2 regions of the Agrococcus sp. DT81.2 genome follow, and region 2 is predicted to be linked to the other one. Evidence: predicted binding sites of a transcription regulator. Region 2 holds the regulator's gene; the other holds the start of a gene.
What was found. The regulator LexA, encoded in region 2, represses DNA repair genes until DNA is damaged. The targets are predictions, from matches to a motif close to TCGAACANNTGTTCGA.
Positions count from the first base shown of each region.

Region 1: the regulator LexA is predicted to act here: its motif matches at 11,426-11,441, upstream of ACLQ21_RS10545 (Rv2578c family radical SAM protein).

Region 1 is NZ_JBNCLZ010000005.1:13,123-28,470, reverse strand. It holds gene glgX (glycogen debranching protein GlgX) at 1-679, opposite strand, end outside; gene ACLQ21_RS10595 (cysteine desulfurase family protein) at 699-1,850, shown strand; gene ACLQ21_RS10590 (hypothetical protein) at 1,873-2,469, opposite strand; gene ACLQ21_RS10585 (glycosyltransferase family 2 protein) at 2,466-3,266, opposite strand; gene mnmA (tRNA 2-thiouridine(34) synthase MnmA) at 3,342-4,481, shown strand; gene ACLQ21_RS10575 (hypothetical protein) at 4,491-4,985, opposite strand; gene ACLQ21_RS10570 (DUF4383 domain-containing protein) at 4,990-5,403, opposite strand; gene ligA (NAD-dependent DNA ligase LigA) at 5,548-7,947, shown strand; gene ACLQ21_RS10560 (mycothiol transferase) at 7,947-8,453, shown strand; gene ACLQ21_RS10555 (AAA family ATPase) at 8,450-9,616, shown strand; gene ACLQ21_RS10550 (alpha/beta hydrolase) at 9,661-10,347, shown strand; gene ACLQ21_RS10545 (Rv2578c family radical SAM protein) at 10,344-11,417, opposite strand; gene ACLQ21_RS10540 (YdcF family protein) at 11,756-12,730, shown strand; gene gatC (Asp-tRNA(Asn)/Glu-tRNA(Gln) amidotransferase subunit GatC) at 12,766-13,065, shown strand; gene gatA (Asp-tRNA(Asn)/Glu-tRNA(Gln) amidotransferase subunit GatA) at 13,065-14,588, shown strand; gene gatB (Asp-tRNA(Asn)/Glu-tRNA(Gln) amidotransferase subunit GatB) at 14,585-15,348, shown strand, end outside.
Region 2 is NZ_JBNCLZ010000007.1:14,690-30,037, reverse strand. It holds gene miaB (tRNA (N6-isopentenyl adenosine(37)-C2)-methylthiotransferase MiaB) at 1-141, shown strand, start outside; gene miaA (tRNA (adenosine(37)-N6)-dimethylallyltransferase MiaA) at 138-1,040, shown strand; gene ACLQ21_RS13290 (glycerate kinase) at 1,051-2,184, shown strand; gene dapF (diaminopimelate epimerase) at 2,242-3,111, shown strand; gene ACLQ21_RS13280 (class I SAM-dependent methyltransferase) at 3,095-3,700, opposite strand; gene hflX (GTPase HflX) at 3,728-5,233, shown strand; gene ACLQ21_RS13270 (N-acetylglucosamine-6-phosphate deacetylase) at 5,263-6,399, shown strand; gene lexA (transcriptional repressor LexA) at 6,396-7,019, opposite strand; gene ACLQ21_RS13260 (hypothetical protein) at 7,257-7,607, shown strand; gene ACLQ21_RS13255 (histidinol-phosphate transaminase) at 7,644-8,723, shown strand; gene hisB (imidazoleglycerol-phosphate dehydratase HisB) at 8,733-9,332, shown strand; gene hisH (imidazole glycerol phosphate synthase subunit HisH) at 9,332-9,967, shown strand; gene priA (bifunctional 1-(5-phosphoribosyl)-5-((5-phosphoribosylamino)methylideneamino)imidazole-4-carboxamide isomerase/phosphoribosylanthranilate isomerase PriA) at 10,001-10,750, shown strand; gene ACLQ21_RS13235 (SseB family protein) at 10,756-11,601, shown strand; gene ACLQ21_RS13230 (DUF1844 domain-containing protein) at 11,598-11,960, opposite strand; gene infC (translation initiation factor IF-3) at 12,146-13,270, shown strand; gene rpmI (50S ribosomal protein L35) at 13,281-13,475, shown strand; gene rplT (50S ribosomal protein L20) at 13,509-13,895, shown strand; gene ACLQ21_RS13210 (TrmH family RNA methyltransferase) at 13,897-14,709, shown strand; gene ACLQ21_RS13205 (amino acid ABC transporter ATP-binding protein) at 14,787-15,348, shown strand, end outside.

The sequences.
Region 1 (15,348 bases), on a different contig from region 2:
CGGTGCCGTCGAACTGCGCGGCGCGGGAGGCGTACGCCCCGTGCGGCGCGAACCAGTTGAGCGTGTTGTAGCCCCAGTAGTTGACGCGTCCCTGCTGGATGAGGCGCTGCTCCGAGACGAACAGGTGGATCGGCAGCAGTTGCACGGTCGTGACACCGAGGTCGCGCAGGTAGGCGATCGTGGAGGGATGCGCGAGGCCCGCGTACGTGCCGCGCAGCTCCCTGGGCATGTGCGGGCTGAGCTTCGTGAGTCCCTTCACGTGCGCCTCGTAAATCACCTGCCGGTCCATCGGCACGTGGGGACGGGCGACGCCGCCCCAGTCGAAGCCGGGATCGACCACGGTCGCGCGGTACTGGCCGTGCGGCGTGCGGACGATGCCGCGCGCGTGGGGCGGCACGGCGTTGCGCTCCGGATCGAAGGCGTGGCCCGGTCCGCGCGGCCCGTCGACGCCGATCGCATGGGGCGTGCCGAGCTCGAGCAGCGGCGTGTCGATCGTGAAGTCCTCGCCGTCGCGACGCATCGGCAGCGAGTGCAGCAGCCAGTCGGGGTCGTCGCGGTCGAAGATGCGCAGCTCCATCGCCGTCGCGTGCCGCGACCAGACGGTCAGGCTGTGGCCGGTGCCATCGGGCCCGCTGCGGGTGCGGTGGATGCCTCGCGCTCGTTCCTCCGACTCCACCACGCGCTCTAATGTATGGGAGATGCGCCTGAGCGATGACCGGTCCTCAGAGCCGCGGCTCTTCGATCACGCCGCGGCGACCCTGATGCGCGACTCCGTGCGACGGGCGATGGCGGAAGCGGAGCCGCTCGCGAACCCCGCGTCGACGCATCGGGCGGGGCAGCGGGCGCGGGCCGTGCTCGAGGACGCCCGCGAGCGGCTCGCGGCGACGCTCGGCGCGCATCCGACCGAGGTCGTCTACACGTCCGGCGGTACGGAGTCGATCAACCTCGCGCTCAAGGGCGCGTGGTGGGCGGCGCGCGACGCGGGTGCGAGCACGGCGCTCGTCGTGCCCGTCGCCGAGCACCACGCGACGCTCGACGCGGTCGAGTGGCTCGAGCGCCAGGGGGCGACGGTGCGCTGGGTGGGCGTCGACGGGAGTGCGGTGACCGACGTCGACGCGTTCGCCGCGGCGCTCGCGGGCGGCGCTGCGGTCGCGACGATGCTCGTGGCGAGCAACGAGCTGGGCTCCGCGCAGCCGGTGGAGGAGGCGGCGGTCGCGTCGGCGCGCGCGGGCGTGCCGCTGCACCTCGACGCCGTCGGCGCGTTCGGGCACGTGCCGCTGCGATTCGCCGACACCGGGGCGGCGCTCATGAGCGTCGCGAGCCACAAGCTGGGCGGGCCGCACGGCATCGGGGCGCTCGTCGTGCGGCGCGACGCGCGGCTCGAGGCGCTGCACCACGGCGGCGGCCAGCAGCGCGGGCTGCGCTCCGGCACGCAGGACGCGCTCGGGGCGTCGCTGTTCGCGCTCGCCGCCGAGGAGGCGGTCGCCGAGCTCGAGACGGAAGCGGCGCGACTGCGAGCGCTGACCGACCGCATCCTGCGGCTCGCCGCGTCGCTGCGCGGCGTGCGGGTGCTGGCGGCGGACGACCGGCTGCCCCACATCGCCCACGTGGTGGTGGAGGGCGCTGAGGGCGAGTCGCTGCAGTTCCTGCTCGACGAGGCGGGCTTCGCGGTCTCGAACGGCTCCGCGTGCTCCGCGGGCGTCGCGCGCGAGTCGCACGTGGTGCGGGCCTGCGGCGTCACGGGTGTCGCGCCGCTGCGGCTCTCGCTCGGACGCACGACGACGGAGGCCGACGTCGACGCGCTGCTGCGCGCGCTGCCCGACGCGGTCGCCCGGGCCCGCGCGCTCTGAACGGCCCGCGCGCTCTGAGCGGTCAGCGCAGCGGAGCCGCGTCGAGGAGCCGCTCGCGGGCGGTCACCCGCTCGGCGAGCAGCGCCGCGAGCAGCGCACCCGCGCCGTCGGCCGCGAGGTCGATGAGCGTGTCCGCGTAGCCGACGCCGATCTCGGGCGAGAACCACGCGTGGCCCGCCCACTCGCCGAGCTCCCACAGCAGCCCGAGCAGCACGACGGCGCTCACGGTGTGCAGGGCGCGGGCGGCGGCCGCCCGCCGCGAGGTCGTGACCGGCAGCAGGCCGAGCCGGAGCAGCACGGTCCGGGCGAGCAGGGCGAGCACGGCGCCCGTGGCCAGGTGCGCCGTCGTGTCGAGGCCGGGCACGACCTGGTACGCGCCTGTGACGGCGAGCCACGCGGAGGCGAGCACCACGAGCTGCCCGGCGATGTCGAGCGCGGCGGGCGCGCGCACGAAGCGCAGCGCCATGGTGCCGCCGAGGGTGAGGAGCATCGCGGCGGCGGACGGGCCGCCGGCGACCGCGCCGGCGAGCGGCACGGATGCGGCGGCGGCGAGTCGGAGCGCATCGCCCGGGAGCCAGCGCCCCTGGCCGGCCAGCCAGGACTGGAGGTCGCCGCTCACGGCCGCGCTCGCGTGAGGTCGGGGCCGCCGACGCGCAGCACCCAGCGGCGGCCGGCGGAACCGCCCGTGGCCCATCCCCGGCGGAACGTGCGCATCGCGACGCGGATGCGCCCACGCGCCGCCGCGCGGCTGCGGAACATCCTTCCCTCGACCCCCACGCGCAGCGAGGGGTCGAAGCGGATCCGCGCGCGCGGGCCGAGGTGCATCGTGAGGTCGAGGTCGTCGTGCACCGCGGGGTCGGCGCGCTCGACGCGCGCCGAAACCGCCTCCCACGCCGCCCGGCGCAGCGCCATGTTCGATCCCCACAGCGGCACGTTCGCGATCGCCGCCCCACCCCCGACGAACGTGCCGAGCGCGTAGGCGGCGCTCGCGACAGCCGTCCAGCGCTTCGGCAGGTCGTGGAAGCGGCCCGGCCCCGTGAGGCCGACGAGCGAGGGGTCGTCCTCGAAGGCGGTGCGGATGCGCTCCACCCAGTCGTCGGGGACGACCGAGTCGGCATCGCAGCGGGCGATGATCTCGCCGCGGGCCTCGTCGTAGCCGCGCGCGGCCGCCGCCGGGATGCCGCGCGTGGGTTCGGCCACCACGCGCGCGCCCGCCGCGCGGGCGACGGCAGCAGAGTCGTCGACGCTGCCGTTGTCGACGACGACGACCTCGAGCGGAGGCTCGGTCTGGGCGGCGAGGTGCTCGAGGCAGCGGCGCAGCGCCGGCGCGTCGTCGAGCACCGGGATCACGACCGACACGCGCTCGCGACCCCCCGCGCTCGCGCCACCTGTGCTCGCCTCATCCGGAGCCCTCACACGCCCAGGGTGCCACGGCCTCCCGAGGGATGGCTGAGGCTCGCTAGCCTTGATGGCGGAACGAACGGGGATCGCATGAAGGTGCTGGCAGCCATGTCGGGCGGCGTGGACTCGGCCGTCGCGGCCGCGCGCGCCGTCGACGCCGGGCACGAGGTCGTCGGGGTGCACCTGGCGCTCAGCCGCATGCCCGGCACGCTCCGCACCGGCAGCCGCGGCTGCTGCACCGTCGAGGACGCGATGGATGCGCGCAGGGTCGCCGACCGGCTCGGCATCCCCTTCTACGTGTGGGACTTCTCGGAGCGGTTCCACGGCGACGTCGTGCAGGACTTCGTCGACGAGTACGCGGCGGGTCGCACGCCGAACCCGTGTCTGCGGTGCAACGAGAAGATCAAGTTCGAGGCGCTGCTCGACCGCGCCATCGGGCTCGGCTTCGACCGCGTCGTCACCGGCCACTACGCGCGCGTCGAGCACACCGGCGACGGGCCGGAGCTGCACCGCGCGGCCGACTGGGCGAAGGACCAGTCGTACGTGCTCGGGGTGCTGACCGCTCGCCAGCTCGAGCACTGCTGGTTCCCGCTCGCCGAGACCCCGACGAAGGCGCTCGTGCGCGCCGAGGCCGCGGAGCGGGGCTTCCTGCTGGCCCAGAAGCCCGACAGCCACGACATCTGCTTCATCCCCGACGGCGATACGCGCGGCTTCCTCGCCGAGCGGCTGGGCGCGGAGCCCGGCGAGATCGTCGACCGCGACGGCCGGGTGGTGGGCGGGCACGAGGGCGTGCACGGCTACACGATCGGGCAGCGCCGCGGCCTGTCGCTCGGTGTCCCGTCGCCGGACGGTCGCCCGCGCTTCGTGCTGGAGGTGAAGCCGTCGACGAGGCAGCTCGTCGTCGGGCCGAAGGAGGCGCTCGCCGTGGCGCGCCTCGCCGGCACCCGCATCTCGCACGCGGGCGCGGCGCATCCGGGGCTCGCTGGTGGTCTCGACGTCGAGGTGCAGATCCGCGCGCACGCCGACCCGGTGCCCGCCCGAGCCCGCATGGAGGGCGACGAGCTCGTCATCGATCCGGTCGAGCCGCTGAGCGGTGTCGCGACCGGCCAGTCGGCCGTGCTCTACCTCGGCTCGCGGGTGCTCGGGCAGTGCACGATCGACCGCACGGTGTCGGCTGACATGCTGTCGGCCGACGGCGCGGCCCCTGCAGTCGAGGCGACCGCGGCCTGAGCCGCGGCCTCAGTGGCCGCCGTGCTCCGCATCGACGACGATGCCGTGCTCGCCGTGCGGCTGCGCGAAGGCGCCCGCGTGGGTGCCGGCGAGCGCGGTGGTCGTGATCGCCGCGACGGCGGCGGCAGAGGTGAGCAGGCCGACGATCATGAGCCCCGGCGACGTGTCGTCGTCGGCGGTGCGACGGCGCAGCAGCAGGGCGGCGGCGCCGAGCGCGAGCGTCGACTCGGCGAGCAGCGGGGCGAACGGCAGCGAGGATGCCTCCGCCGGCGCGAGCAGCAGGGCGCCGAGCCACAGCAGTGTCGGGAGTGCGAGCGGCACGGCCACGAGTCCGGCGTGCCAGCGGGTGCCTCGCAGCGCAGCAACGCACACGGCGAGCTGGCCGAGGCCGGCGGCGAGCATCGGCACCGCGAGCCACGGCGTGGCCGCGGCGCCCACCGCGAGGGCGATGAGCGCCGCGCCGAGCGCTGCCACGGCACCCCACATCCGGGTCAGCGCTGCCATGGGACTAGACCGCCGCGCGTCGTGCCGTGGTCGTGTCGCGGTCGAGGGCGAGGCCCACGCCGAGCAGCACGATCGCCGAGGCGAGGTGGAGGTAGTGGTCCGCCGTGTTCAGCGCCAGGATGTTGAGGGCGGTGTCGACGATGAAGAAGCCGACGATGCCGAGCAGCAGGTAGACCGCGCCGACCGTGGTGTTCGCGGCCTTCGCCGCACGCGTGTTGCGCAGGCCGGCCGCGAGCAGCACCGCGCCGATCAGCAGGTGGGCGATGTTGTGCAGGTGGTTCACCTGGAACACGCCGAGCAGCAGGCCGCCTTCTTGGCCGACGAAGCTGCCGCCGGCGACGAAGAGGCCGAGCACGCCGACGAGCAGGTAGACGGCGCCGAAGATCGTGGCGACGAGTCGGTTGGGGGACTGGGTCATGACTCCTCCTTCTGTGTGGGCCGTTTCCGGCCTGTGCGCCGCGGTGGCGCACGGGGTGTCGACCAGGGATTCGGAACCGAGGTCGACTCGGATTGGCCCTCGGGGTACAGGATCGCTGTCGGTAGGCGCGTGCACAATGGGGGCATGGTGGGAATCGAGGGCGACACCCTCAGCGATCTGAACGCTCGGGCGCAGGAGCTGCGCAACCGGATCGAGGAGGCGAGCGCGGCCTACTACGACCGCGACGCCTCGATCATGGACGACGTCTCGTACGACGCGCTCGTGCGCGAGCTCGACGAGCTCGAGCGGTCGCATCCCGAGCTGCAGAGCCAGGACTCGCCGACGCAGACGGTGCAGGGCGGCGCTGGCAGCGGCCTGCCGACCATCGAGCACCGCGAGCGGATGCTGAGCCTCGACAACGTCTTCTCGATCGACGAGCTGCGCGAGTGGTGCGCGAAGGCGGAGTCGGCCGCCGGCAGGCGCGTCGCGTGGCTCACCGAGCTCAAGATCGACGGCCTCGCGATCGCCCTGCGCTACGAGCACGGCGTGCTCACCTCCGCGGCGACGCGCGGCGACGGCCGCGTCGGCGAGATCGTCACGCCCAACGCCGTGCGCGTCGCGGGCGTGCCCGAGCGCCTCGCCGGCACCGGGCATCCGCCGCTCGTCGAGGTCCGCGGCGAGGTGTTCATCCCGGTCGAGGCCTTCGAGCGGCTCAACGCGCTGCAGGCCGAGCTGCGGGGCCGCTCGATCGAGGAGGACCGCGCGCGGTGGGAGCGGCGCCCCGCGGCGAGCCGAGGGGACTTCGACGAGGAGAAGGCAGCCGATCGGGCGGCGAGGCGGTTCCCGGCGTTCGCGAACCCGCGCAATGCCGCCTCCGGCGGGCTCCGCCAGCAGCTCGAGAAGAAGGGCGGCCTCGAGCGGGAGGCGGGCGAGGAGCGGATCGCCGCGCTCGCGATGTACGTGCACGGCTTCGGCGCCTGGCCCGACCCGCCCGTCGCGGCGCAGAGCGAGGTCTACGCGCTGCTCGCGGAGTGGGGCCTGCCGACGAGCCCGCACGTCGAGGTGCTGCAGGGCGCCGACGACGTGGTCGCCTACGTCGAGCGGTTCGGGGAACGGCGGCACTCGGTCGAGCACCAGCTCGACGGCATCGTCGTCAAGGTCGACGAGCTCGCGCTGCACGATGAGCTCGGGATGACGAGCCGCGCGCCGCGCTGGGCGATCGCCTACAAGTACCCGCCTGAGGAGGTGCACACGAAGCTCCTCGACATCGTCGTGAGCGTCGGGCGCACCGGCAGGGCGACGCCCTACGCCAACATGGAGCCGGTCCAGGTCGCGGGGTCGGTCGTGCGGCAGGCGACGCTGCACAACCAGGACGTCGTGCGCGTCAAGGGCGTGCTCATCGGCGACACGGTGGTGCTGCGCAAGGCGGGCGACGTCATCCCGGAGGTGCTCGGGCCGGTCGTCGAGCTCCGCGACGGCAGCGAACGCGAGTTCGTCATGCCGGAGCACTGCCCCGAGTGCGGCACGACGCTGCGGCCGATGAAGGAGGGCGACGTCGACCTGCGGTGCCCGAACGCGAAGGACTGCCCAGCGCAGGTGCGCGGCCGCGTCGAGCACATCGGCAGCCGCGGCGCGCTCGACATCGAGGCGCTCGGCGAGGTGACCGCGGCGGCGCTCACGCAGCCGAGCGTGCCCGCAGAGCCGCCGCTGCTCACCGAGGCGGGGCTGTTCGCGCTCACGATCGACGAGCTCGTGCCGATCGAGGTGGTCGTGCGCGACGCCGAGACGGGGCAGCCCAAGCTCGACGAGCAGACCGGCGAGCCGGTGCGGCGCGCCCCCTTCCAGCGCGTGGAGGTCACCTACCCGCCGGGCAGCGAGGGCATGACGGCCGCCGAGCGTCGAAAGGCCGGCATCCGCAAGGACCACCGGGTGCTCCGGCCGTCCGCGCAGGCCGAGACGCTGCTCGCCGAGCTCGAGCGCGCGAAGACCAAGGATCTGTGGCGCCAGCTCGTCTCCCTCAACATCCGTCACGTCGGCCCGGTCGCCGCGCGAGCGCTCGCCGACTGGTTCGGCTCGCTCGCCGCGATCGAGGCGGCGACGCCCGAGGAGCTCGCGCACGTCGAGGGAGTCGGGCCGATCATCGCCGACGCGGTGATCGAGTGGCTCGCCGTCGACTGGCATCGCGAGATCGTGCAGGCGTGGCGGGATGCCGGGGTGCGGTTCGCGACCCCCGGTCACCCGGGACCGGGGGCGGCGGGGGAGCGCGGCGGCGTGCTCGCCGGCATCACGGTCGTCGCGACCGGCACGCTCGAGGGCTACACGCGCGAGGGCGCGCAGGAGGCGATCATCGCCGCGGGCGGCAAGGCTGCGTCGAGCGTCTCGAAGAAGACGCACTTCGTCGCCGCCGGCCCAGGCGCCGGATCGAAGCTCGGCAAGGCCGAGGAGCTCGGCATCCGCATCCTCGACGCGGCGGAGTTCCGCGTGCTCGTCGAGCAGGGGCCGGATGCGCTGCCGGCGCTCGAGCCCGGAGCGGCGGGCGCGTGATGGATGCGATCGCGGTGCTCACCGAGGCGTTCTCGCGCATCCCCGACGAGGCACGCCGGGCCGTGCGGGGACTGACGCCCGCGCAGCTCGTCGCGGCTCCGGCCGAGGGTGCGAACCCGATCGGCTGGCTCGTCTGGCACCTCGCGCGCGGTCAGGACGCCCAGGTCGCCGCCGTGGCCGGCACCGAGCAGGTCTACGCCTCGGACGGCTGGGCGGCGCGCTTCGGGCTCGAGGCCGATCCTGGCGACACCGGCTACGGGCACGGCCCCATCGAGGTGCGAGCCGTGCAGCCCGAGTCGGCCCAGGCGCTGCTCGACTACCTCGACGCCGTGCACGCCGCGACGCAGCGCTTCCTCGCGACCCTGAGCGATGCCGACCTCGACCGCGTCGTCGACGATGCGTGGGATCCGCCCGTCACCCTCGGCGTGCGACTCGTCAGCATCATCGACGACGACGTGCAGCACGCCGGCCAGGCCGCGTACGCGCGCGGGCTGCTCGGCGAGTGATCGACCGGCTCGCGATCGAGGGCTATCGCTCGATACGCTCGCTCGTCGTCGACCTCGGGCCGCTGACCGTCGTCACTGGCCGCAACGGCACCGGCAAGTCGAGCCTCTACCGGGCGCTCCGGCTGCTCGCGGCGGCGGGGCAGGCACGGGCGGTCGCCGAGCTCGCGGCCGACGGCGGGCTCGACGCCGTGCGGTGGGCCGGTCCGGAGCGCATCGCTCGCGCGGTGCGCGAGGGCGGCCCGACCGAGGGGCTCGTCCGCTCGGGTCCAGTGGCCGTGCGGCTCGGCTTCGGTGCCGCGGACGGCCTCGGCTACGCGATCGACCTCGGCCTGCCGGTGCCGCTCTCGAGCGCTGGCGCGCTGTGCATGTTCGACCGCGACCCCGACATCAAGCAGGAGCACGTCTTCGCCGGGCTCGACCCGCGCCCCGCGAGCGTGCTCGTCGAGCGACGCGGCGCCCTCGTGCGGGCGCGCGGCGACGACGGGTGGCGCGAGCTCTCGCGCGGCATCGCGCCGTGGACGTCGGTGCTCGACGAGCAGGCGGGCACGCCGGATGCGCCCGAGATCGCGGGCGTGCGCCGCACGATCCGCGGCTGGCGGTTCCACGACGCGTTCCGCACCGACGCCGGCGCGCCCGCCAGGCAGCCGCAGGTGGGCACGCGCAGCCCGCGGCTCGACGACGACGGCGCCAATCTCGCCGCGGTGCTGCGCACCTCGATCGAGGCCGGGCTCGACCGCGAGATCGGCCGCGCGGTGGCCGAGGCCTTCGACGGCTCCGCGCTCGAGATCGTCGTCCACGACGGACGCATGACACCCGCGCTGCGCCAGCAGGGCATGCTGCGCATGCTCACCGCCGCGGAGCTCTCGGACGGCACCCTGCAGTTCCTGCTGCTCGTCGCCGCGCTGACCTCGGTCGAGCGCCCGAGCCTGATCGTGCTCAACGAGCCGGAGCGCAGCCTGCACGCCGAGCTCGTCGCACCGCTCGCCGCGCTTATCCGCCGCGCGAGCGAGCAGACGCAAGTGCTCGTCGTGACGCACCAGGCGCAGCTCGCCGCCGCGCTCGGCGGCACCGCGGTCGGGCTCGAGAAGGTGCACGGCGAGACGCTCGTCGCGGGCAGGGAGGGGCCGCTCGACCAGCCCTCGTGGCACTGGCCGAAGCGGTAGCGGGCGGTTCGCGGCGTCGGCGCCGCGCTCCTACGCTGGACCGCATGCTCGCCGACCACCACGACCTGCGGCTCGTGTTCGTGCACGGCTCCGGCCACGCCGGCCGTGCGGCGTTCCCGCAGCAGGCGGCGGCCTTCCCGGATGCGGCCTTCCCCGTGCTCCCCGGCTACGGCGACGAGGAGCCCGCGGTCGGCGACGTCGCAGCCGGCGCTCAGGCGCTCGCACTCCGCGCCGCCGATGTGCTCGTCGGCTTCAGCTACGGCGGCGTCGTGGCGACGATGGCGAGCTCGATGGAGCCGCCGCGCGCGCTCGTGCTCGTCGAGCCCGCGCTCTTCCAGCTCTGCGCCGACCGACCGGCGACCGCGCGGCTCATCGAGCGACTCGAGCCGATCTACCTGGACGCGACGCTGACCGACGCGACCTTCGAGCGCTCGTTCACGTTGGCGCTCGAGGGCCACGACGTCGGCCCCGCCGTCACGCCGCAGGCGCTGCGCTCCTCGAAGCGAGCGCGGCTGCACGGGGCGCCCTGGCGGCATCCGGTCGATCCCGCGGTGATCGCCGACACGCCCACGCTCGTGCTCACCGGCGGCTGGAACCCGGCGTACGAGGAGGTGGCGGCCGCGCTCGTCGAGCTCGGTGCCGCGCACGAGGTGCTGCCCGGCCACGGGCATCGCGTGATCGACCATCCCGACTGCTCGGCGCGCATCCGCGCTTTCATCGACGGGGTCTAGAAGAGCGTCGCCGCTGCGAGCATCGGCTCGCCCGACGTGCTCGGCAGCCGCTTCGCCCGGTTGCTGGGCGCCACGGCCGAGATGCCGGTGCCAGGCGCGACGACCGTGCGGCCGAGGCCATGGACCCGCTGCAGGGGACGGATGCGGTCCCGCAGCCACGACCGGTAGTCCGGGTGCGCGTAGGAGCCGAACCGGCCGCGCGCGTCGCGGTAGACGCGGTCGTAGAGCGGCAGCAGCTCTGCGTGCTCGGCGCGCAGCCACTGCAGGTACCACTCGCGCGCGCCCGGTCGCAGGTGCAGGGCGCTCGCGATGGCGCTCGTCGCGCCCGCGTCGGCGATCGCCGCGAACGCCGTCTCGAGGTGCGCGCGCGTGTCGGTGAGGCCCGGCAGGATCGGCATCGCGAACACGGCGCAGTCGAGGTCGGCGTCGCGCACCGCGCGCACCGTCTCGAGCCGCGAGCGGGTCGTCGGCGTGCCCGGCTCGACCTGCTGCTGCAGCTCGTCGTCGAAGATCGCGATCGACATCGCGATCGACACCGGCACGTCGCGAGCGATCGAGGCGAGCAGCGGCAGGTCGCGACGCAGCAGCGTGCCCTTCGTGAGGATCGAGATCGAGGCGCCGTGCCGGGCGAGCGCGCGGAGCACGCCCGGCATGAGCTTGTAGCGGCCCTCGGCGCGCTGGTACGGATCGGTGTTCGTGCCGAGCTGCACGGCGTCGACGTCTCGGCGGGGGCCCGCGAGCTCGCGCTCGAGCACCTCGACCAAGTTCGCCTTCACCACGATGCGGGAGTCGAAGTCGGCGCCCGAGTCGAGGTCGAGATAGGTGTGGGTGTTGCGCGCGAAGCAGTAGCGGCACGCGTGCTGGCAGCCGCGGTAGGGGTTGATCGTCCACGCGCCGCCCATGAAGCCGTCGCCCGCGACGTGGTTGAGCGCGCTCTTCGCCGTGACCTCCAGGAAGGAGGCGCCGTCGAAGCCGGGTGTCGGCCACGACTCCAGCACGCTGCCGCGCTCCTCGAGCCCGGGCAGCGCATCCGCGTCGACGTGCGTCGCCGTCTGTCCCTCCCACCGCATGCGACCATTCGAACACACGTTCGAGGCTGTGTGCAAGCGGCTCTGCGAGGTTGCGTCGGGGGATGGGCGGATTGGGCGAGCCGGGACGACGGCGGGGCGGATCTCGTGCGCTGGTGCGGTCGCGACATCGCGGAATGGGGGTACGGATCTGCGGGTGCGGGCGGCGGACACCTGCAGATCCGTACCGGCGACCGATCGGCGATCCAGGTGGTGGTACCGATCTGCGGATACTGGCACCGGGCACCCGCAACTCGGTACCGGGCAAGGCCGGTCGGGTGACGGGCGGGCCTGGTCGGGTGCCAGACGAGCACGGCGAGCGCGGCGGCTAGGGTCGTGACGTGCGGGGGAGCAGGCGGATGCAGGTGCTCGCGCCCGCGCTCTGGGCGGCGCTCATCGCGGCCGCGTTCGCGCTGCTGCTGACGCGCGTGCTGCGGCAGCCCGTCGCGTCCTGGCTCCAGGTGCCGCTCGCCGAGGGCGGCTGGGCGCTGCTCGTCGCCGTGGCGGTGATCGCGACGCTCGGCCTCGGCGGCGCGTCGCTCTGGCACGCGCTCATGCTGCGGCGGCTCGTGCGCGTCCGGCGGGTCGACCGGCTGATCGGCGCGCTCGGGGTCGGCATGGCGCTGCTCGCCTTCGCGATCGGCGTCGCCGGCGCCATCGACCCTGCGCTCGCCCGCGCCGCACTGCTGCTGGCGCTGCCGCTCTGGGCTGCTGGGCTCGGCGTGGCCGTGCTCGCGCTCGCGATGCTCATCCACGCGCGCGCCGCGCGCGCACCCCGAGCGCCCGGCACGGTGCTCATCCTCGGGGCGGGCTTGCGCGGTCGCGACGTCGGGCCGCTGCTGCGCCGGCGCGTGCAGCGGGGCGCCGAGGTGTGGCGGGCCGCGCTGAGCGAGCGACCGGATGCCCGGATCGTGGTCTCGGGCGGGCAGGGTCCGGATGAGGTGCGCACCGAGGCGTCGGCGATGGCGGAGCACCTCGAACGGCAGCTGGGCGTGCCGGCGTCGGCGATCGACCTCGAGGAGGCGTCGACCACCACACGCGAGAACCTGCTGCTCTCGCGCCCGCTCGTCTCGGGTCCGGGTCGCGGCCCGCTCGCGGTCGTGACGAGCGAGTACCACGCGTACCGCACCGCCGGGCTGCTGGCCGAGGCCGGCATCGACGGTGCGGTGATCGGCGCCTGGACCCGGCCGTCGTACCGGCCGGGCGCGACCGTCCGCGAGGCGCTCGCGATCGCCGCGGACCTCCGCTGGTGGTGCGTCTGGGCCGCCGTGGCGCTCGAGGCGCTCGCGATCTGGGTGCTCGCGACGCGGCCGTAGGATTGACCGACCCCCCGCAGCCGACGAGGAGACGCATGTCCGAGATCACTCGCGAGGAGGTCCAGCACCTGGCTGGACTCGCTCGCATCGCGCTCACCGACGACGAGGTGACGAGCCTCACGACCGAGCTCTCCGCCATCGTCGACGCGATCGCCACCGTGCGCGAGATCGCCGGCGACGACGTCCCCGCGACCAGCCACCCCGTGCCGCTCACGAACGTGCTGCGCGACGACGTCGTGGGGGAGACCCTCACGCACGAGCAGTCCTTCGCTGGCGCCCCCAGCCACGACGGCGAGCGCTTCCGCGTCTCGGCGATCCTGGGCGAGGAGCAGTGATGGGACAGGCACCCACCGACCTCACCCGCCTCGCCGGCCACGAGCTCGCCGGCCTGCTGGCGTCGGGCGATGTCTCGAGCGTCGAGGCGACGCAGGCGCACCTCGACCGCATCGCGGCGGTCGACGGCGAGATCCACGCCTTCCTGCACATCAACGACGGCGCCCTCGACCAGGCCCGCGCGATCGACGACCGCCGTGCCGCCGGCGAGGAGCTCCACCCGCTCGCAGGCGCCCCGGTCGCGATCAAGGACGTGCTCTGCACGATCGGCATGCCCTCGACCTCGGGCTCGCGCATCCTCGAGGGCTGGATCCCGCCCTACGACGCCACCGTCGTCGCGCGACTCAAGACCGCGGGCCTCGTCGCGCTCGGCAAGACGAACATGGACGAGTTCGCGATGGGCTCGTCGACCGAGCACTCCGCCTACGGCCCCACCCGCAACCCGTGGGACACCGACCGCATCCCCGGCGGCTCCGGCGGCGGCTCGGCTGCCGCGGTCGCATCGTTCGAGGCGCCGTTCGCGCTCGGCTCCGACACCGGCGGCTCGATCCGCCAGCCCGCCGCGGTCACCGGCACCGTCGGCGTCAAGCCGACCTACGGCGGCGTGAGCCGCTACGGTGCGATCGCGCTCGCCTCGAGCCTCGACCAGGTCGGCCCCGTCACGCGCACGGTGCTCGACTCGGCGCTCATCCACGACGTCATCGGCGGCCACGACCCGCACGACTCGACGAGCCTCCAGCGCGAATGGCCGTCGTTCACGGCGGCGGCGCGCGAGGGCGCGGCCTCCGGCAGCCTCGCCGGCGTGCGCGTGGGCGTCGTCAAGGAGCTCGACTCCGAGGGCATCGCCGACGACGTGCAGGCGCGCTTCCGCGAGACCGTCCAGGTGCTGACGGATGCGGGGGCGGAGGTCGTCGAGGTCTCGTGCCCGTCGTTCGCGTACTCGGTCGCCGCGTACTACCTGATCCTGCCGGCGGAGGCGTCGAGCAACCTCGCGCGCTTCGACTCCGTGCGGTTCGGCCTGCGCGTCGAGCAGCCGGGCCAGACGGTCGAGGACGTCATGGCCGCGACCCGTGAGGCCGGCTTCGGCGCCGAGGTGAAGCGACGCATCATCCTCGGCACCTACGCGCTCTCGGCCGGCTACTACGACGCGTACTACGGCTCCGCCCAGAAGGTGCGCACGCTCATCCAGCGCGACTTCGACGCGGCCTTCGAGCAGGCCGACCTGCTCATCAGCCCGGCCGCGCCGACCACGGCGTTCAAGCTCGGCGAGAAGCTCGACGACCCGCTCGCGATGTACGTCAACGACATCACGACCATTCCCGCGAACCTCGCGGGCATCCCCGGCATGGGGCTGCCGATGGGGCTCGGCGACGACGGGCTCCCCGTCGGGCTGCAGATCCTCGCGCCGATGTTCGAGGACGAGCGGCTGTACCGCGCGGGCGCCGCCATCGAGGCGCTGCTCGCGGACCGGTGGGGCGGCATCCTCACCACCAAGGCACCGGCACTGACGGAGGCGGCCCGATGAAGGACAAGCTGATGGACTTCCACAAGGCGCTCGAGCTGTTCGAGCCGGTGATGGGCTTCGAGGTGCACGTCGAGCTGGGCACGCGCACGAAGATGTTCTCCGCGGCGCCGAACCCCGCGCATCCCGACTTCCACGACGTCGAGCCGAACACGCTGGTCGACCCGCTGAGCCTCGGCCTGCCCGGCAGCCTCCCGGTCGTGAACGAGCAGGCCGTGCGGTACTCGATCGCCCTCGGCCTCGCGCTGAACTGCGAGATCGCCACGTCGAGCCGCTTCGCCAGGAAGAACTACTTCTACCCGGACACGCCGAAGAACTACCAGATCTCGCAGTACGACGAGCCCATCGCCTTCGAGGGGTCCGTCGAGGTCGAGCTCGCCGACGGCCGGCAGATCACCATCCCCATCGAGCGCGCGCACATGGAGGAGGACGCAGGCAAGCTCACGCACGTCGGCGGCTCCACCGGCCGCATCCAGGGCGCGGAGTACTCGCTCGTCGACTACAACCGCGCGGGCGTGCCGCTCGTCGAGATCGTGACGAAGCCCATCTTCGGCGGGGAGCACTCCTCGCCCGAGATCGCGAAGGCCTACGTCGCCACCATCCGCGACATCGTGCTCTCGCTCGGCATCTCCGAGGCACGCCTGGAGCGCGGTAACCTGCGCTGCGACGCCAACGTGAGCCTGCGCCCCCGCGGGCAGGAGCAGCTCGGCACCCGCACCGAGACGAAGAACGTCAACTCGATGCGATCGGTCGAGCGCGCCGT
Region 2 (15,348 bases):
ACCCGCGCGGGCGACGCCTGGGACCGCGCGCAAGCCGACTCGTGCGCCGTGCCGGCGCCGGCCGCCGGTGGCGCGCCGCGACCGGTGTCGCTGGGCCTGCCGACCGTGGGCCTGCCGACGCTGCGGCTGTCGGGCGCGTGACGCTCGTCGCCGTCGTCGGCGCCACCGGCACCGGCAAGACGGCGCGGTCGCTCGACATCGCCGACGCGGTCGTGCGCCTCGGTCACCGCGCCGAGATCGTCAACTGCGACGCGATGCAGCTGTACCGCGGCATGGACATCGGCACGGCGAAGGTGAGCGTCGACGAGCGTCGAGGCCATCCGCATCACCTCCTCGACGTGCTCGAGCCGTGGCAGGATGCGGCGGTGCCCGCCTACCGCGAGGCCGCGCTCGCGGCGATCGCCGGCATCGAGGAGCGGGGCGCCGTGCCGATCCTGGTCGGCGGCAGCGGCCTCTACGCGTCGAGCGTGCTCTACGACTTCGCGTTCCCCGCGACCGATGCCGCGCTGCGCGCCACGCTCGAGGCCGAGCTCGAGCAGCACGGCCCCGCCGAGCTGCACGCGCGCCTGCTGGCGGTCGACGCGGCGGCAGCGACCGCCATCGGCCCGCACAACGGCAGGAGGCTCGTGCGCGCGCTCGAGGCCGTCACGCTCACGGGGGAGCCGTTCCGCGTCGGCCTGCCGCCGGAGGAGGCGCTCGTGCGGCCGACGATAATCCAGCACGAGCGCGCCGAGCGTGCCGAGCTCGTCGCGCGCCTCGACGCGCGCGTCGCCACGATGTGGGCGCTCGGCATCGTCGAGGAGGCGCAGTCGCTGCGAGCCGCGGGGATCGAGCGCGGCACGACCGCGCAGCAGGCGATCGGCTACCGGCAGGCGCTCGACCAGCTCGACGGACGGATCGACGAGGCGGAGGCGATCACGAGCACCCAGGCGCTGACCCGCCGCTACGCGCGTCGACAGGTGTCGTGGTTCCAGCGGTATCCCGCGGCGCCGGCAGCCGAGCCCGCGAGCATCGCCGCTCGCGCGGTCTCGGCGCTCTAGACTCCGGAGCGTGAGCGAGGCGATCGGAGCGGGCCGTGGTGCCGGCACGCGGCGGGTCGTCGTCGCCGTCGACAGCTTCAAGGGATCGATCGGCGCTGCTGCCGCCGCGCGGGCCGTCGCCGAGGGGATCGCGTCGACCGCTCCCCGCGCCGAGGTCGAGCTCCGCCCCATGGCCGACGGCGGAGAGGGCACCCTCGAGGCGTTCTCGGCGGCGCCCGGCGCTCGGCGGATGCCGGTCGACGTGCGCGGCCCGGACGGCGCCACCGTCGCCGCGCAGTGGCTGCTGCTCGAGCGCGCCGACGGCGCCACCGGCGTGGTCGAGCTCGCGAGCACGAGCGGGCTCGAGCTGCTCGGCGAGCGCCGGCTGCCGTGGAGCGCGGACACCTACGGGTTCGGGCAGGCGATCGCGGCGGCGCTCGCCCACGGCGTCGACCGGCTCGTGCTGGGCATCGGCTCGAGCGCCTCCACCGACGGCGGTGCCGGCATGCTGGCGGCGCTCGGCGCGCGGTTGCGCGACGAGCACGGCGCCCCGTTCCTCCCGGGTGCGGCGGGCCTCGAGTCCATCGTCAGCGTCGATCTCAGCACGTGCGCACCACCGCCGACCGGCGGCGCGATCGTGCTGACCGACGTCACGAACCCGCTGCTCGGGGAGCGCGGCGCGGCAGCCGTCTTCGGTCCGCAGAAGGGGCTCGACGGCGCGGGCATCGCGCGCGCGGACCGCGCGCTCGCCCGGTTCGCGCCCCTGCTCGACGCCGACCCGGAGCTGCCCGGCAGCGGCGCAGCCGGCGGCACCGGCTTCGCGCTCCGCGCGTGGGGTGCAGCGCTCGTGCCCGGCGCGGCCGCGGTCGCCGAGCTCATCGGCCTCGACTCGGCCATCCGGAGCGCGGACCTCGTCGTCACCGGTGAGGGCTCCTACGACCGGCAGTCCCTCGACGGCAAGGTGCCCGGCTTCGTCCTCGCGGTCGCGCGCGACGCCGGCGTCCCGATCGCGCTGGTCGCCGGGCGGATCGACCCCGCGGCCGACCGCGCGCCCTTCTCGAGCGCGATCGCGCTCACCGAGCTGGCGGGCGGCGGTGCCGCGGCGATGGCTGCGCCGGCACGCTGGCTGCGCCAGGCGGGCGAGGCGCTCGGGTCGCGGCTCTGATCCGCTCGGACGGCCCACGCTGGCGCATCCTGCCGCGCTAGCCTGGAGGGCATGACGCTGCAGGACACGCCGTTCGCGAAGGGCCACGGCACGGGCAACGACTTCGTGCTGGTCGCCGACCCGGCGGGGCGCAGTCCGCTCAGCCCCGAACGCGTGCGCGCGCTCGCGGATCGCCGATTCGGGGTCGGCGGCGACGGGGTGATCCGGGCGGTGCCGTCCGGCGCCTCCGGGGACGCCCTGCTCGACGGCGCGGCCGAGGGCGCGGCGAGCACCATCTGGGCGATGGACTACTGGAACGCCGATGGCAGCGTCAGCGAGATGTGCGGCAACGGCGTGCGCGTGTTCGTGCGCTACCTGCTCGACGAGCGGCTCGCGGAGCTGCCCGACGGCGGCTGGATCGACGTCGCCACCCGCGCGGGGGTCAAGCGCGTGGTGCGGCGCGGGGAGCTGCTCTCCGCCGACCTCGGGCCCTTCGAGCTCGGTGCTGAGAGCCTCGTCGCGGCGGTCGGGCTCGACGTCGACCGGCCGGGCCTCGGAGTGTCGACCGGCAACCCGCACGTCGTCGTCGCGCTCGCGAGCGAGGACGAGCTCGCGGGTCTCGACCTGCACCGGGCGCCGTCGCTCGATCCCGTGCCCGCCGACGGCGCGAACGTCGAGTTCGTCGTCCCCGGCCTCATCGCCGACGGCGTAGGCTCGATCCGCATGCGCGTGCACGAGCGCGGCGTGGGGGAGACGCTCTCCTGCGGCACCGGTGCCGTCGCAGCCGCGATGGCGACGCGCCACTGGTCCGGGGATGCGGCGGACCGCTGGATCGTCGACGTGCCGGGCGGCAGGCTCGAGGTCGAGCTCGATGCGCGCGGCCACGCGTGGCTCACCGGCCCGGCAGAGATCGTCTTCCGCGGAGCGGCGCTCAGTCCGGTGCAGTGACGGCGATGATGCGGTACGTCCTCTTGGAGTCGGCGCGCTCGACGTCGAAGTCCTCGAAGCGGTCCGCCAGCCAGGTCAGCAGCGAGTCGGCGCCCAGGTGCTTCTGCACCACGAGCCAAGCGGTCGCGCCGGGCGCGAGCCGGGGGATCCACGTCTCGAGCAGCGCGTGCAGCTGCGGCTTGCCGATGCGGATGGGCGGGTTCGACCAGATCGCATCGAAGCGCAGCTCGTCCGGCACCAGCTCGGGCGAGGCGGCGACGATGTTCGATAGACTGAGCAGCTCGGCATTCCGCTCGACGAGCGAGAGCGCTCGAGCATTGACGTCGACCGCCCACACGCGGGCAGCGGGGGAGCGGAGCGCGAGCGTCGCGGCGATGGGCCCCCAGCCGCAGCCGAGGTCGAGCAGCTCGCCGGTCGCGGGCGGCGCGGGCACGGCATCCAGCAGCACCGCGGTGCCGACGTCGAGCCCGTCGCCGGAGAAGACGCCGGTGGCCGTGACCATCGTCCGCTCCTCGCCCGCGATCGGCACCCGGATCGTCCGGGTGGAGGCGGCGGCTGCGGGATCGGGTGAGAAGTAATGGTCCGGCACGGACACGACAGTAGCGAAGGACGAAGCATGGCAGCACCGGAGGAGACCGGTTCCACGGGCCCGGGGCGCGCGACGGAGCGCATCCTCGCGTGGGGGGAGCGCGCGCAGGCGCTCCAGGACGACGACGTCGCTCCGGCGCTCGACGCCGACGTCGACGGCGAGCAGCTCGACCGCGCGGACCGCGCGGCGCTCCGCCGCGTCGATGGGCTCCGCACCGAGCTCGAGGACGTCACCGAGGTCGAGTACCGCGAGCTCCGGCTCGAGAACGTCGTGCTCGTCGGCGTGTACTCGGGCGGCGCGAGCGGCGCCGAGGACGCCGAGAACTCGTTGCGCGAGCTCGCCGCGCTCGCGGAGACGGCGGGCGCGCGCGTGCTCGACGGCATGCTGCAGCGGCGCCCGAACCCCGACCCCGCCACCTACGTGGGTCGAGGCAAGGCCGAGGAGCTCGCCGAGATCGTCAAGGAGCTCGGCGCCGACACCGTCGTCGCCGACAGCGAGCTCTCGCCGAGCCAGCGCCGTGCGCTCGAGGACAAGGTGAAGGTCAAGGTCATCGACCGCACGGCCGTCATCCTCGACATCTTCAGCCAGCACGCGACGAGCCGCGAGGGCAAGGCGCAGGTCGAGCTCGCGCAGCTCGAGTACCTGCTGCCGCGCCTGCGCGGCTGGGGCGAGTCGATGTCCCGCCAGGCCGGTGGACAGGTGGGCGGGCAGGGCGCCGGCATGGGCTCGCGCGGTCCCGGTGAGACGAAGATCGAGCTCGACCGCCGACGCATCCACACCCGCATGGCGCGGCTGCGCAAGCAGATCAAGGGCTTCGGGCCCGCGCGGCAGGCCAAGCGAGCGAACCGCGACCGCTTCGAGGTCCCGGGCGTCGCGATCGTCGGCTACACGAACGCCGGCAAGTCCAGCCTGCTCAACCGCATCACGGGCGCCGGCGTGCTGGTCGAGAACGCCCTGTTCGCGACCCTCGACGCGACCGTCCGACGCGCGGTGACGCCGGACGGACGGGAGTTCACGATCGCCGACACCGTCGGCTTCGTCCGCAACCTGCCGCACCAGCTCGTCGAAGCCTTCCGCTCGACGTTCGAGGAGGTCGCGGAGTCCGACGTCATCGTGCACGTGGTGGACGCGAACCACCCGGATCCCGCGGCGCAGATCGCGACCGTGCGCGACGTCCTCGGAGAGACGGGAGCGCGCTCCATCCCCGAGATCGTCGTGTTCAACAAGGTCGACCTCGTCGGCGACGACGAGCGGCTGGTGCTGCGCGGGCTGCAGCCGGACGCGATCTTCGCGTCGGCGCGCACCGGCGAGGGCATCGACGCGATCCTGGAGCGCATCGGTCAGCTGCTGCCGCGACCCGAGGTCGAGGTGTCGCTGCTCGTGCCCTTCGACCGCGGCGACATCATCGCGATGCTCCACGACCGCTTCGAGGTCGTGAGCGAGGGCTACGGCGAGGCGGGCACGCGCGTCGACGCGAAGGTGACGGAGGCTGCGCTCGCGCAGCTCGCCCCCTTCCGCATCGACGCGGCCTAGGGGCCGGCCGCCACGCATAGGCTGACCGCGTGAGTGCGAGCCTCCTGCTGACCGCCGACAGCATGCTCGTCGACGGGGCGCTGGTGCCGGATGCCTGGGTGCTGTCGGAGCGCGGCGTGGTCACGGCGGTCGGTCGGGGCGCGCCCCCGCGCGACGCCGACCTGGCGGTCTCCGGCACCCTCGCGCCTGGGTTCGTCGACCTCCACTGCCACGGCGCCGTCGGCTCCGCGTTCGACGACGACGAGCCCGACTGGGACGGCATCCTCGGGTTCCACGCCGCGCACGGCACGACGAGGCAGGCGATCTCGCTCGTGACCGCTCCGCTCGAGACGCTGGTGCGGCGGATCGAGGCGGCGGCGGCGGTCTGCCGCGCCGACGACCGGGTGCTCGGCATCCACCTCGAGGGGCCCTTCCTCGCCGACAGCCACCGCGGCGCCCACGACCCGGCAGCCCTGCAGCCGCCGTCCGCGGAGGCGGTCGACCGGCTGCTCGCTGCCGGCGACGGGCACGTCCTGCAGCTGACGATCGCACCGGAGCTCACCGGTGCACTCGACGCCATCCCTCGCCTGGTCGCCGCGGGCGTGCGGGTCGCCGTCGGGCACACGGGCGCGGACGCCGCGACCGCTCGCGCGGCGTTCGACGCGGGCGCGACGCTGCTCACGCACGCATGCAACGGCATGCCGCCGATGCACCACCGCTCGCCGGGGCCGCTGCCGGCAGCGCTGCTCGACCCGCGGGTCACGCTCGAGGCGATCGCCGACGGCGAGCACGTCGCGCGGGAGGTGCTCGCGCTCCTCGCGCAGGCGGCCCCCGGCAGGCTCGCGCTCGTCTCCGACGCGATGGCTGCCGCGGGGATGCCGGACGGCGCCTACCGCATCGGCTCGCTCGACGTGCGGGTCGAGCAGGGACTCCCGCGCCTCGCCGAGGGCGACTCGATCGCCGGCTCCACGCTCACGCTCGACCGCGCCGTGCGCACCATGGTCGAGGCCGGAGTGCCGCTCGAGGCCGCGCTCGACTCGGCGACCAGGGCGCCGGCCGACGCGGTGGGCCGCGTCGACATCGGCGGGATCCGTGTGGGCGCGAGGGCGGATCTCGTCGCTCTCGACGGTCGCCTGGGGGTCTCGGGCGTGTGGCGAGACGGGCGCCGCGTGCCCGCTCGGGCCTAGACCGCGCGCAGCACCGCCACGACCCGGCCCAGCACGTCGGACTCGTCGCCCAGGATCGGCTCGAACGCCGAGTTCCGGGGGAGCAGCCACGTGTGCCCGTCTCGCTGCTTGAACACCTTCACGGTCGCCTCGCCGTCGAGCATCGCGGCGACGATGTCGCCGTTGTCGGCCGTCTGCTGCTGCCGCACGACGACCCAGTCGCCGTCGCAGATCGCGGCGTCGATCATCGAGTCGCCGACCACCTTGAGCATGAAGAGGTCGCCGGTGCCGACGAGCTGCTTGGGCAGCGGGAACACGTCCTCGACCTGCTGCTCCGCGGTGATGGGGATGCCCGCGGCGATGCGGCCGACGAGCGGCACGAACGACGCCTGCTGGATGCTGCCGACGGTCTCGTCGACCTCGTCGTCGACGAGCACCTCGATCGTGCGCGGTCGTGACGGGTCGCGGCGGATGTAGCCCTGCAGCTCGAGCTGCCCGAGCTGATGCGTGACGGACGAGAGCGACGAGAGACCCACGGCGTCGCCGATCTCGCGGTAGCTCGGCGGATACCCGCGCTGCCGCACCGCGCGCTGGATCATCTGCAGGATCGCCTGCTGCTTCTCCGTCAGCTGCCTCGCCATGATGCCCCGATCGCCCGATGTCAGTGGTGCCTGGTGGACTCCATCTGATTCGAAAGCGTATCCGACGGGTCGCCCGGATCACACAGACATTCGAGCGTGTCGTACGGGAATCCGACGAAAGCAGTTTCGCCGGGAGTCTTGACGTGCAGGTTCGTTCGAAGATAGGTTCGAAACAGAGATTCGCGGTCGGTGCTCCCGGCCGAGCACCGACCGCGAGTCCCACGAGAGGAGCAGGCAATGACTGCCATCGCCACGACCACCCCGAGCATCCGCATCCGCATGACGCCCCGCGGCCGCCGCACGCTGGCGCTGCTCGTCGCCGCGCCCGTGCTCGCCGTGGGCACGCTCGCGGGCGCCGGTGTCGTCGGCGACGCCCTCGCCGGCGCCGTCGCCTCGTCGTCGACGTCGACCGCGGGCTTCGAGCACATCACCGTGCTGCCCGGTCAGTCGCTCTGGCAGATCGCCGAGGCCGTCGCGCCCGAGGCCGACCCACGCGACGTCATCGCCGAGATCGAGCTGCTCAACGGCATCGCCGGAGCCATCCAGCCCGGCGAGCAGCTCGCGATCCCCGCGCACTACTCGCGCTGATCCGCGCCGCCGTGCCGGCCGTCCTAGGCTGGTTCGGTGACGAGCCTCGACGACCTCCCCATCCGCGACGACCTGCGCGGGCTCACGCCCTACGGCGCGCCGCAGCTCGACGTGCCCGTGCGGCTGAACGTCAACGAGAACGCCTACCGCGTGCCGGAGGCCGTGGCCCTCGACATCGTGCAGGAGATCGCGCGCGCCCTGCCCGACGCCAACCGCTACCCCGATCGCGAGTTCGACGCGCTCCGCCAGGCGTTCGCCGACTACCTCGGCCACGGGCTCGAGCCGGCGCAGCTGTGGGCGGGGAACGGCTCGAACGAGGTGCTGCAGCACGTGCTGCAGGCCTTCGGCGGACCCGGCCGGTCGCTGCTGTCGTTCACGCCCACCTACTCGATGTACCCGCTGCTCGCCCAGGGCGTCGGGATGCGGTGGATCCCGGTCCAGCGCGCGGATGACTTCACCCTGACGCCGGATGCGGTGCGCGAGGCGATCGCCGAGCACGATCCCGACGTCGTGTTCCTCTGCACTCCGAACAACCCGACCGGCACGTCGATCGGCCTCGACGTCATCGAGGCGGCAGCCGAGGCCGCGCGCGGCATCGTGCTCGTCGACGAGGCCTACGCGGAGTTCGCGCACGACCGCAGCCAGACCGCGCTCACGCTGCTGGAGCGCCACCCGCGACTGCTCGTGTCGCGCACCATGAGCAAGGCGTTCGCGTTCGCCGGCATCCGGGTCGGCTACCTCGCCGCACACCCCGCGGTCGTCGACGCGCTGCGGCTCGTCCGGCTGCCGTACCACCTGTCGGCCATCACGCAGGCGGCCGCGATCGCCGCGCTGCGCCACAGCGGCGAGATGCTGTCGCGCGTCGACGAGCTGCGGGCGCAGCGTGACCGGCTCGTCGACGAGCTCTCGGCGCTCGGCTACCGGCCCTACCCGTCCGACGCCAACTTCGTGCTCGTCGGCGGGGTCGACGACCCGGCGGCGACCTTCCGAGCGCTGCTCGACCGCGGCATCCTCGTGCGCGACGTGGGCCTGCCCCACACGCTCCGCATCACGGCGGGGACGCGCGCCGAGACGAGCGCGCTGCTGGCCGCGATGGCGGAGCTCGGGGCGGAATAGGATCGAGGCATGCCCCGCACTGCTTCCATCGAGCGCACGACGAGCGAGTCCCGCATCCGCCTCTCGCTCGACCTCGACGGCGACGGCACCTCGTCGATCTCGACGACCGTGCCCTTCTTCGACCACATGCTGACGGCCTTCGCGAAGCACTCGCTCATCGACCTGACGGTCGAGGCTTCGGGCGACACCGACATCGACGCGCACCACACCGTCGAGGACACCGCCATCGCGCTCGGCCTCGCGCTCGCCGAGGCGCTCGGCGACAAGGCCGGCGTGCGCCGCTACGGCGATGCGACGGTGCCGCTCGACGAGGCGCTCGCCCGCGCCGTCATCGACCTCTCCGGCCGGCCGTACCTCGTGCACGGCGGCGAGCCCGCCGGCTTCGAGCTGCACCGGATCGGCGGCCACTTCACCGGCTCGCTCGTGCGCCACGCGTTCGAGGCGATCGCGCTCAACGCGCGCATCACCGCGCACGTCGACGTGCTGGCCGGCCGCGACCCGCACCACATCGCCGAGGCGGAGTTCAAGGCATTCGCGCGCGCGCTGCGCGTCGCGGTCGAGCGCGACCCCCGCGTGAGCGGCGTGCCGTCGACGAAGGGCGCGCTCTGATGGCAGCTTGCCCCACCGTGGCGCTGCTCGACTACGGGCTCGGCAACGTCCACTCCGCCGCGAAGGCGCTCGAGGCCGCTGGCGCCGACGTGCAGCTCACGGCAGAGCGCGCCGCCGTGATGGACGCCGACGGGCTGGTCGTGCCCGGCGTCGGCTCGATGGCCGCCTGCATGGCAGGCATCCAGGGGATCCGCGGCGGCGAGCTCATCGGCCGTCGACTCGCAGGCGGCCGGCCCGTGCTCGGCATCTGCGTCGGCATGCAGGTGCTGTTCACGACCGGCGAGGAGGGCGGCGGCCCGACGCCCGGCCTCGACGAGTGGCCCGGCACCGTCCGCCGGCTGCAGGCCGACATCCTGCCCCACATGGGGTGGGCGCAGGTCGACGCCCCCGAGGACTCCGCGCTCTTCGCCGGGCTCCGCGACGAGCGGTTCTACTTCGTGCACTCGTATGCGGCCACCGAGTGGAGCATCGCGCCGCACCCCCGCGTCCGTCAGCCGCGCGTGACGTGGGCCGAGCACGGCGAGCGCTTCATCGCGGCCGTCGAGAACGGCCCGCTCTCCGCCACCCAGTTCCACCCCGAGAAGTCGGGGGAGGCGGGCATCCGCCTGCTGCAGAACTGGGTCCGCGGCCTCTGAGCCCGACTCCCATCCGGAAGGCATCGAATCCCCATGACCGACTTCAACCAGTCGCCCAAGCTGCAGCTGCTGCCCGCCATCGACGTCGCGGGCGGCAAGGCGGTGCGCCTCACGCAGGGCCGAGCTGGCACCGAGACGTCGTTCGGGAGCCCCGTCGAGGCGGCCGAGGACTGGGTGCGCCAGGGCGCTGAGTGGCTGCACCTCGTCGACCTCGACGCAGCCTTCGGTCGCGGCGACAACCGCGCCGTGATCAAGAAGGTCATCAAGGCGGTCAAGGGCCGCGTGCAGGTCGAGCTCTCCGGCGGCATCCGCGACGAGGCCTCGCTCGAGGCGGCGCTCGCCACGGGCGTGAAGCGCATCAACCTCGGCACCGCCGCGCTCGAGAACCCCGAGTGGACCGCATCCGTCATCTCCGAGTACGGCGAGCAGATCGCCGTCGGCCTCGACGTGCGCGGCACGACGCTCGCGGCGCGCGGCTGGACCCAGGACGGCGGCGACCTGTGGGACGTGCTCGACCGGCTCGAGGCCGCCGGCTGCAGCCGCTACGTGGTCACCGACGTCACGAAGGACGGCACCCTGCAGGGCCCCAACATCGAGCTGCTGCGGCAGGTCGCGGAGCGCACGGAGAAGCCCGTCGTGGCCTCCGGCGGCATCTCGAGCCTCGACGACATCGCTGCGCTGCGCGAGCTCGTGCCGCACGGCGTCGAGGGCGCCATCGTCGGCAAGGCGCTCTACGCGGGCGCCTTCACGCTCGCGGCCGCGCTCGACGTCGCGGGCGACTGACGCCCGTGTCCCAGGCGTCGCCGGGCGGCGGGGCGGACTCGGCGGGCAGGCCGTGGGCGGGTCGTTCGTTCGACCACCACGACACCGCCTACGCCGGCGACGACGGCTCGCCGCCCGAGGGCTACCTCGATGCGGTGCGCGCCCTCGCGGCGGGAGCCGCGGGCCCGGCGGCGGTCGTCGACGCGCTGCGCGGGGAGCGGCTGCTCGTGCCGCTGCTCGCGGCTGCGGGCGAGCTCGGCATCGATGCGGCGGGGCGCACGATCGACAAGAGCCAGGAGCTGTCGATCGTGACCGTCCAGGGTCCCGACGGAGCGCCGATCCTGCCGATGTTCGCGGGGGTCGCGGCCATGCAGGCGTGGAACCCGGTCGCGCGACCCGTGCCCACGAGCGTGCAGCGGGCCGCGGCAGCGGCGCTCGACGGGCCCGCGCGCATCGTCGTCGATCCCGGCGGCGAGGGCGAGTTCGTGCTGAGCCGCTCGATGCTGGTCGCGCTGCTGGCGGATGCGCCGTGGTCGTGGGGCGTCGACGACGCCGCCGTGCACGAGGCCGTGCTCGACGCGCTCATGGCGCAGCCCACCGTGCAGGCGGTCGTGCTCGCGACCGGCGACCCGCGCTGCGTCCTCGCAGGCGCGGAGCTCGAGGTGCACGCCCTCGTCGACGCCGCGCCGGACGCGGCCGCGCAGGTGCAGGCGGCGGCGAACGCGATCGGCGCAGCGGAGGTCGTGCGCGAGCGCATCGCGAGCGTCGCGGTGCGGCTGCACCGCTGGGACGGGGGAGCGGCCCGACTGCCGCTCGTCGCGCCGGCGGCACTCGCCGTCACGCGCGCCGAGCTGGAGGCGCGGGAGCCCTAGTTGACCGGCCCGGTGAACTTCTCGCCGGGACCCTTGCCGGGCGCATCGGGCATCGAGCTCGCCTCGCGGAACGCGAGCTGCACCGAGCGCAGCCCGTCGCGCAGCGGCGCCGCGTGGACGCCGCCGATCTCGGGAGCCGCAGCGGTGACGAGCCCCGCGAGCGCGTTGATGAGCTTGCGCGCCTCGTCGAGGTCGAGCTGCTGCTCCGGGTCGTCGGCGAGGCCGACCTTGACGGCGGCCGCGCTCAGCAGGTGGATGGCGACGGTGTTGATGAGCTCGACGGCCGGCACCTCCGCGATGTCGCGCATCTCGTTGATCGCGTCGTCATGGTCGTGGTCGTGCTGCATGGCGTCGCTCATCGCACTCTTCTCCCGAAGGTCGGTGTCTGGTAGGCTTCTGCAGGTTTCGGGCTTTGCGCCCGGAAGGTGAAAGAGGAGCAATCCCACCCGCAGTCGTCCCAGGCTAACGGGTCAGAGGCACCGCGACCGCGCGTCGCAGGTGCTGAGCCGCGCAGCAGCATTCGCGCTTCGGCTCCTCGTTCGCCGTGCACCAGCACACAGCACGCAACGAGAAGGAGCCCGCGATCAGCGACCCCCGTACCAATGAGCGCATCCGCGTCCCCGAAGTCCGACTGGTCGGCCCTGCCGGCGAGCAGGTCGGCGTCGTCCGGGTGGAGGATGCCCTCCGTCTTGCCCGCGAGGCAGAGCTCGACCTCGTCGAGGTCGCTCCCGAGGCCCGCCCGCCCGTCGTCAAGATCATGGACTTCGGGAAGTTCAAGTACGAGCAGGCGCAGAAGGTCAAGGAGGCTCGTCGCAACCAGGCGAACACGGTCCTCAAGGAGGTCCGGTTCCGGCTGAAGATCGACGAGCACGACTACGAGACCAAGCGCAAGCGCGCCGAGGGCTTCCTGCAGGCCGGCGACAAGGTCAAGGCCATGATCCTCTTCCGCGGCCGCGAGCAGTCGCGCCCCGAGCAGGGCGTGCGCCTGCTGCAGCGCTTCGCCGAGGACGTCGCGGAGTTCGGCTCGGTCGAGTCGTCGCCGACCATCGACGGCCGCAACATGGTGATGATCGTCGGGCCGATGCGCTCGAAGTCCGACGCCAAGGCCGAGCTCAACGCCGCGCGCTCCGCGCAGCGTGCCGCCGACCAGGAGAAGCGTCGCGCCGAGGCCGAGCGCCAGGCCGCCCGGCAGGCGGAGCTCGACGCGCAGCGTCCCGCTCGCCCGGTGCTGCCCGCTCGCAGCGCTGCCGCCACGGAGTCCGAGCCGCGCTCGTCGCGTCCCTCGACCTCGTCCGGCCCGTCCGGCTCGTCGCGTCCGTCGACGGGTGCCTCGCGCCCCGCGGGCGGCACCTCGTCGCGCCCGTCGAGCTCGTCGCGCCCGTCGTCGGAGTCGTCGTCGGACTCGCGTCCCCGCCAGCAGCCGCGCACCGTGCAGCCGACGCCGGCCGGCGCGCCGCGTCCGTCGATGGCGCCGCGCCCCGCAGGTGCGCCGACGCCCACGGCCAAGCCCGCCACCCCCGCTGCCGCCCCGGCAGCACCGAAGCCCGCCGTGAAGCCCGCGGTCCCGAAGCCCGCGGGCAAGCCCGCGACGCCCTCGGCGGCCGGCAAGCCCGCAGCGCCCAAGGCCAAGCCCGCGGACACGTCCGCCGGCGAGCCAGCATCCGAGTAGGAGAAGAAGAATGCCCAAGCAGAAGACGCACTCCGGTGCGAAGAAGCGCTTCAAGATCACCGGCAGCGGCAAGATCCGCAAGCAGCAGGCCGGCATGCGGCACAACCTCGAGGTGAAGTCGTCGGTCCAGACGCGCCGCCTCAACAAGGACAAGGTCCTCGCCCCGGCCGACGCCAAGATCATCAAGAAGCTGCTCGCTCGCTGACGCGCGCGACGATAGAGAAGAGAGAACGAACTCATGGCACGTGTCAAGAGGGCGGTCAACGCCCACAAGAAGCGTCGCGTCATCCTCGAGCAGGCCGCCGGCTACCGGGGGCAGCGCTCGCGCCTGTACCGCAAGGCGAAGGAGCAGCTGCTCCACTCGCACGTCTACGCCTTCCGTGACCGCAAGGCCAAGAAGGGCGACTTCCGCCGCCTGTGGATCCAGCGCATCAACGCCGCGTCGCGCGCGAACGGCCTGACGTACAACCGCCTGATCCAGGGCCTCGGCCTCGCGGGCATCGAGGTCGACCGCCGCATGCTCGCCGAGCTCGCGGTGCACGAGCCCGCCACCTTCGCGACCCTCGTCGAGGCAGCGAAGGCAGCCCTGCCCGCCGACACCTCGGCGCCGCGGAACGCGGCCTGACATGCTCGACAGCCCCCGCGCGCCCCGCGTGCGAGAGGCTGCGAGACTCCAGCAGCGAGCAGCCCGGTCATCGACCGGGCTGTTCCTGTTGGAGGGCCCGGCATCGCTCGACGAGGCCGTGCGCTGGCAGCCCGCGCAGCTCGTCGAGGTCTTCGTCACCGATGCTGCCCGCGAGCGCCATGCCGAGCTGCTCGACCGGGCCTCGCGGCACGCGCCGCTGACGGCGGTCTCGGAGCGCGCGCTCGCCGCGATCGCCGACACGGTGCACCCGCAGGGCGTCGTCGCCGTCGCGAAGCAGTCGCCCGTGCGCCTCGAGGACGCCGTCGCGCGCGCCGCCGCGAGCGAGCATCCGCTGATCGCGATCCTCCACGAGGTGCGCGATCCCGGCAACCTCGGCACGATCCTCCGCGCGGCCGACGCCGCCGGCGCATCCGCGGTCATCGTGACCGCCAACTCCGTCGACCCGTTCGCGCCCAAGGTCGTGCGCGCCACCACCGGGTCGCTCTTCCACGTCGACATCGCCGTGGGGGCCAGCACGATCGACGCCGTCGAGGCCGCGGCGGCCGCCGGCATCTCGGTGCTCGCCGCCGACGTGACGGGGGAGGACCTCCTCGGCCTGCAGGACGAAGGCGTGCTCGCCCGGCCCACCGCCTGGCTGTTCGGCAACGAGGCACGCGGCCTCGACGCCGCGACGCTCGCGCTCGCCGACCGCTCGGTCCGACTGCCCGTCTACGGGCACGCGGAGTCGCTCAACCTCGCGACCGCGGCCTCCGTCTGCCTCTACCAGAGCGCCTTCGCGCAGCGCAGCGCGTGAGCGGCGCCGTGTAACCGTTTCGTTGCGATCGGTCAGCGCTCCATCAGGGGGCGCACAGGTCGTGCTTTGATGGCGGCATGCAGCCCCTCGTCGAGCTCGACCACGTCAACAAGCACTACGGCGACCTCCACGTGCTCAACGACATCAACGTTGCGGTCCCCAAGGGGCAGGTCGTCGTCGTCATCGGGCCGTCAGGCTCGGGCAAGTCGACCTTCTGCCGCGCCATCAACCGGCTCGAGACGATCGACTCGGGCGAGATCCGGCTCGACGGCGTGGCGCTGCCCAAGGAGGGCAAGGCGCTCGCGCAGCTCCGGGCCGACGTCGGCATGGTGTTCCAGTCGTTCAACCTCTTCTCGCACAAGTCGATCCTCGAGAACGTGACGCTCGGACCGATCAAGGTGCGCGGCAAGAAGCGCAAGGAGGCGGAGGAGCAGGGCATGGCGCTGCTCGAGCGCGTCGGCATCGCCAACCAGGCCCACAAGATGCCCGCCCAGCTCTCCGGCGGGCAGCAGCAGCGCGTCGCGATCGCCCGCTCGCTCGCGATGGAGCCGAAGCTCATGCTCTTCGACGAGCCGACGAGCGCGCTCGACCCCGAGATGATCAACGAGGTGCTCGACGTCATGGTCGAGCTCGCGCACG